2 regions of the Staphylococcus sp. Ze2 genome follow, and region 2 is predicted to be linked to the other one. Evidence: predicted binding sites of a transcription regulator. Region 2 holds the regulator's gene; the other holds the start of a gene.
The links. Region 2 encodes CtsR, which represses protease genes until heat stress. Its sites were predicted from a motif close to ATGGTCAATAAAGGTCAAACA; they were not measured.

Region 1 (3,447 bases), 450 kb from region 2:
ATAAACAGGCAGTAATTAGATCAATCGTGTTAATTTTATTTTTATTGCCTGCAATATTTGTCTTTGTAGGCAGCTTTGACAAACTAGGGAAAAATGATATAAATCACAAAGCAACATCGTACAATACGAATGAAATAGATAAATATTTGGTCAGACCAATTCCAGTTGATGATGTTAACTTTTTAGGAGGTTCTGACTCTAAAAAAGATAAGGATAATGAAGTGTATACAGATTTAAAACCATTGCTAATTGGAGATTCTGTAATGGTTGATATTGGGGAAAGTTTTAAAATGAAAGTGCCACATGCTAATATTGATGGCCAAGTTGGTAGGAATTTATATGAAGCGGCACCATTAGTTGATCAAAAATATCAAAACTATAATCAAAAATCAGACCAAGTTATCTTAGAGTTGGGAACAAATGGAGATTTTTCTGAAGAACAATTAAATGAATTAATTAAAAAATTCGGTGATGCTCAAGTATATTTAGTGAATACTCGAGTACCTAGAAGTTATGAAAGTCACGTTAATGAGTTGATGTCGGACGTTGCCAAAGAGCATGATAATGTTACTTTAATTGATTGGTACAAAAGATCTGAAGGTCATTCAGAATATTTTGCACCTGATGGTATACATTTAGAAAATGCGGGTATCAAAGCAATGATAGATGAAATATTAAAACATATTACTCCTAAAAAAGATAAATAGAGTTTGCATGACTATACAAAAGAGAATGACAGTAGGGTTGGTTGAATCTATTATAAAGAATTATTATTTGAAGTTAGTAAGTAATAACTTCTCATTTCAATTTTAAAGCTAGTTTACTAGCATAGCTTGGCGAGAATATCTATTCATTTTTAAAAATGAATAGATATTCTCGCTTTTTTAAGTTTTAATTATTCATTAAATTAAAACTTATTAAAATACTACTAAAACGTTAAGTACTTTATTAATAATAAAATAGTTAATGATATAATTTTGTAAAAATTATGGAGGTAAAGGGGTGTTTATTTAATTTAAATAATGGGGAAAACATTAATATAACAAGCTTTAATAATGTTAAAAAAATTTAAGAATTATAATCATAAGTGTTGAAAAGTAACATTGAAAGGATTATAATTAACTTAAGGTCAAAGAAAGTCAAAGTCAAACTTAATGACGTTTGATCAAATACTAAATGGTGAGGTGAATCATTTTGGATATTAATCAAATGACCTATGCTGTTCAAGGAGCTTTACAAAAAGCTGTTGAATTAGCAAAAGCAAATGAAAACCAAAATATAGAAATTGAAGCTGTATTAAAAGCAGCGCTTGAAGAAAGCGAAAGTTTATTTAAAAGTGTTTTAGAAAGAGCTAATATTGATACTGAACATTTAAGCAATGCATATACTAATAAATTGAAAAACTATCCAACCGTACAAGGAGATAACGTTCAATACGGACAATATATCAGTCCAAAAGCAAATGAATTATTCAATAGTTCAGAATCATATATGAAATCATATGAAGATGAATACATTTCAATGGAACATATCATATTAGCTGCAATGGATGTTGATGATACAACAAAACAATACGTAGATAATAAAAAAGAAATTATCGTAGAAATTATTAAAAAAATAAGAGGGGGAAACCATGTGACGACACAAAATCCAGAGGCAAATTATGAAGCATTAGAAAAATATGGTAGAGATTTAGTTGAAGAAGTTCGTCAAGGTAATATGGATCCAGTGATTGGACGTGACGAAGAAATAAGAAATACCGTAAGAATTTTAAGTAGAAAAACAAAAAACAATCCTGTGCTTATCGGTGAACCAGGTGTAGGTAAAACAGCTATTGTTGAAGGTTTAGCGCAGAGAATTGTTAGAAAAGACGTACCTGAGTCATTATTAGATAAAACGATATTTGAATTAGACTTAAGTGCACTTGTTGCAGGTGCAAAATATCGTGGTGAATTTGAAGAGCGACTGAAAGCAGTCTTGAAAGAAGTGAAAGATTCAGATGGTAGAATCTTATTATTTATAGATGAAATTCATATGCTTGTAGGTGCTGGTAAAACTGAAGGTGCAATGGATGCTGGTAACATGTTGAAACCTATGCTTGCTAGAGGTGAATTGCACTGTATTGGGGCTACAACACTAAATGAATATAGAGAATATATTGAAAAAGATTCAGCTTTAGAACGTCGTTTCCAAAAAGTAAATGTATCAGAACCAGATGTAGAAGACACAATTTCAATCTTACGTGGTTTGAAAGAACGCTATGAAGTTTATCATGGTGTACGTATACAAGATAAGGCGTTAGTAGCAGCCGCAGAACTTTCAGACCGTTATATCACAGATCGCTTTCTTCCAGATAAAGCAATCGATTTAGTTGACCAAGCGTGCGCGACAATCAGAACTGAAATGGGGTCCAACCCAACAGAATTAGACCAAGTTAATCGTCGTGTAATGCAATTAGAAATAGAAGAAAGCGCATTGAAAAATGAATCCGATAATGCAAGTAAACAGCGTTTACAAGAGTTACAACAAGAATTATCTAATGAAAAAGAAAAACAAAACGCAATTCAATCTCGTGTTGAAGAAGAGAAAGAAAAAATTGCTAAGTTACAAGAAAAACGTACGGAATTAGATGAAAACAGAAAGGCATTAGAAGATGCTGAAAATAATTACAACTTAGAAAGAGCAGCTGAATTACAACATGGTACAATTCCTGAATTAGAAAAAGAATTACGCGAATTAGAGGATGCATTCCAAAATAAACAAAATGGAGATAATGAACGTATTATTCGTGAAATTGTTTCTGATGAAGAGATTGGAGATATTGTTAGTTCATGGACAGGTATTCCAGTTTCGAAACTTGTTGAAACTGAAAGAGAGAAACTGTTAAATCTATCAGATATATTGCATGAACGTGTTGTAGGACAAGATAAAGCAGTAGATTTAGTTTCTGATGCAGTTGTAAGAGCACGTGCAGGAATCAAGGATCCTAACAGACCTATTGGTAGCTTCTTATTCCTAGGTCCTACAGGTGTAGGTAAAACAGAATTAGCTAAATCATTAGCATCAACATTATTTGATTCAGAGAAACACATGATTCGCATTGATATGAGTGAGTATATGGAGAAACATTCTGTCTCTCGACTAATTGGGGCGCCTCCAGGTTATGTAGGTCATGACGAAGGTGGTCAATTAACTGAATCAGTTCGCCGTAATCCATATTCTGTAATTTTATTAGATGAAATTGAAAAAGCTCACAGTGATGTATTTAACGTATTATTACAAATACTTGAAGAAGGTCGCTTGACGGATTCTAAAGGGCGTGAAGTAGACTTTAAAAATACAATTATTATAATGACTAGTAATATAGGTTCGCAAATATTATTAGAAAATGTTAAAGACTCAGGTGTGATAACTGAAACAACAGAAAAAGCTGTGATGAATAGTTTA
Region 2 (3,447 bases):
ATAAACTTGAGATCCTTCTCCATAAATACCTCTAATTGTAAAACCAAAACGATTAATTGTTTGGGCAATGCGATTCATACGTTTCATTATTGTCAAGCCAGGTAAATGTAACATGACACTGGCACGCATTCCTGTCCCAATATTAGTGGGGCAAGTTGTCAAATAACCTAGAGTTTCATCAAAACTTACATCTAATTCACTATCAAGTTGATCATCAATCTCTGAAGCTTTTTCGTATAATGATGATAGCGATAAATCATTACCCATGGCTTGAATGCGTATATGATCTTCTTCATTAACCATAATGCTTAAAGATTCATCTTCATTGAGTAATACGGCAGAAGCAGGTTGTCTTATTAATTCAGGACTTATAAGATGTTTCGCGACAAGTTTGTATTTACTTTGTTGATCCATTGAATCCAAACGTTGTACAGACAAGTCAGGAAGCGCATCTTGTACGTCATTAATTATTCGAAAACCATCTTGTTCTGACAAAAACATTAATGGGTGAACATGATTTTCTAAATTTCTTGCTAGTCTTATTCTCGAAGACATCACAATCGGACTTTCTTCTCTATCACGCATCCATTCACTCATGTATGCACTAATATCATTTTTACTCATCATGCTTCACCTCGCCATCTTCTTTCAATGCTTTAATTTCATCACGAACAACGGCGGCTTCTTCAAAGTTTTGTTCTTCTATCAGTTGTTTTAAATACGAACTTTTTTCTTCTATTTGTTTTTTTAATGCTAATTTTCTGTGTGAAGAATGCGGTGTTTTTCCTACATGTTCAATTTGACCGCCTTGCACACGTCGCACAATATCGATAATGTCATCTTTGAATGTAGCATAGCAATCTGAACAGCCAAATTTACCAACATGTGCGATATCTTTTAATGTCATATGACAAGTAGGACATCGTTTTTCTTCTTTAAAAGCAATTTCATCAAAATCGATACCGTGTTTAGCTGCTAAGTGTTGTAAGATTTGTTTCACTACAAATGCGCCTTCAATATCATCTTGTGACTGAATTTGCTGATTTTGGGTCCATGGGTTACCACCTTGTGCACACGTGGAACAAACCCATTTTTCATTTATACCATCTTGACCTTTCACTGCCAATTTCACTTCTGCTTCATTCAAATGACAATTCTCGCACAGCACGACGAAACACCTCACTTTAATAATAATTTATAACATGCAATAACCGTTTTATAATATTTGCTCGAATGATATCTCTCGATAATACATCCATTTTTAATGTCTCTCTGTCTATAACGGCGTATATCATTTTTGCTTCACGTTCATTAATGTAATTTTTATCCAATAAGCCATCTACAATGTAATAAGCTTGCTGTTGTGAAATAGATGGACCAACTAATTGAAGTAAATGATTAATGTAACCTGTTTCATCTCTGTTTTCAATTTTGGTGATTCGAATATATCCGCCACCACCTCTTTTACTTTCAATCTCATAGCCATGCTCATTTGTAAAACGTGTTTTGATTACATAATTAAGCTGGGAAGGCACACAGTCAAAGCGCTGCGCAATATTGGCACGTTGAATTTCTACAACGTCTTCATTGGTGTCTTCAAATAACTTTTTAATGTATTGTTCTATGATGTCAGACATGTTGTGCATGATTATCACCTCTTTTGACCTTCTTTGACTATATTATATGACCAACTTTGACCTTTTTCAACCAATATGTTTTAAAAATTTTTAATTAAAGATGTAAGTGCTATCTAATTTATTGTATTATAGGAGTTAAGAAAAATTAAAAGGGATGAATGACTTATGCATATTATTATTGGATTAATTGGGATAGCAGTGTTTCTTGCATTGGCGTTTCTATTTAGCTCAGATAGAAAAAATATTCGTTGGCAATATGTCGGTTTACTACTTGTCATACAACTAGTATTCGCATTTATTTTACTTAAAACTAAATTTGGTATTACAGTTATTGGTGGCATATCAGACGGATTTAATTATTTATTAGCAAAAGCAGCAGAAGGTGTGAACTTTGTGTTTGGTGGATTTGAATTTGTAGATCCTAAGAACCCCCCCTTCTTCTTTAATGTATTATTACCAATTGTGTTCATTTCAGCTTTAATTGGTATTCTACAATATACAAGAATCTTACCTTGGATTATCAATGTTTTAGGTTTAGCCATTTCAAAAATTAATGGTATGGGCCGCTTAGAATCATATAACGCTGTAGCAGCTGCAATTTTAGGGCAATCAGAAGTGTTTATTTCATTGAAAAAGGAATTAGCACATATTCCTAAACAACGATTATATACATTAACAGCTTCTGCAATGTCTACAGTATCAGCTTCTATTATCGGTGCTTATTTCACATTAATTGAACCACGTTTTGTAGTTACAGCAGTTGTTTTAAATCTATTTGGTGGTTTCATCATTGCTTCTATTATCAATCCTTATAAAATTGATGCAAAAGAAGATAAACTTATCGTTGATGAAAGCGAATCAGGTAAACAATCATTTTTCGAAATGTTAGGTGAATATATCTTAGACGGTTTTAAAGTTGCAGTCATCGTAGGTGCAATGTTAATTGGTTATATTGCTATTATTGCTTTACTTAATGGTGTTGTTAGTGCAATCTTCACTGGTTTATCTGGCGGCAGTATCACTTGGGACTTCCAAACGCTTATTGGATTTGTCTTTGCACCATTTGCATTTTTAGTTGGTGTGCCTTGGAACGATGCAGTACAAGCTGGATCTATCATGGCTACTAAATTACTATCAAACGAATTTGTTGCAATGCAAAGTTTAAGTCAGATTAAAGATATGAGTGCTCATGCTAAAGGTGTTATTTCAGTCTTCGTAGTATCATTTGCAAACTTTAGTTCTATCGGTATTATTTCTGGAGCAATTAAATCACTTAACAATGAAAAAGGTGATATCGTAGCTCGTTTTGGACTAAAATTATTATTTGGTGCTACACTTGTTTCATTTATTTCAGCAGCTATTGCCGGATTCTTTATTTAAAAAATATAACTTGGGTATAGATATTCTTAAATATTAAAATGCTTATTCGTTTAATTTAAGAACATTTTAAATAATATCAACTATTTCTATTACAAAATAAAATCTTGGTACATATCGAAAACAAACTATATAAAGCACACTTCTATACAAAAGAAGTGTGCTTTTTTACTACTTGTTAAATTGTTAATGCCATATTATACATAATTACAAGTAGTAGATATCAACTACATATATTCTCTAATTTATGCGATTTGCAAAATATCAATAACTAATATATAAAGTAAAATAAGACACTTCATGTTATAAAATAACTACTCATTATTTTTAACGAAGTGCCTTATTAATGAAATTCTTACGCGATATATTCTAGTGAAGTTTTATCTATAATACCTTTTCTGTCATCATAGTAGGTTTTACAATTTCTTCTATA

Region 1: clpB (ATP-dependent chaperone ClpB) is a predicted target of CtsR. The motif match lies at 1,126-1,146, and genes of this name have one in related genera.

Annotation. Positions count from the first base shown of each region.
Region 1 covers NZ_CP183486.1:2,279,200-2,282,646, reverse strand. Annotated here, with positions in the region: gene ACM591_RS10705 (acyltransferase family protein) at 1-707, shown strand, start outside; gene clpB (ATP-dependent chaperone ClpB) at 1,195-3,447, shown strand, end outside.
Region 2 covers NZ_CP183486.1:2,727,703-2,731,149, forward strand. Annotated here, with positions in the region: gene ACM591_RS12920 (protein arginine kinase) at 1-624, opposite strand, end outside; gene ACM591_RS12925 (UvrB/UvrC motif-containing protein) at 617-1,168, opposite strand; gene ACM591_RS12930 (CtsR family transcriptional regulator) at 1,185-1,646, opposite strand; gene ACM591_RS12935 (NupC/NupG family nucleoside CNT transporter) at 1,803-3,017, shown strand; gene pdxT (pyridoxal 5'-phosphate synthase glutaminase subunit PdxT) at 3,399-3,447, opposite strand, start outside.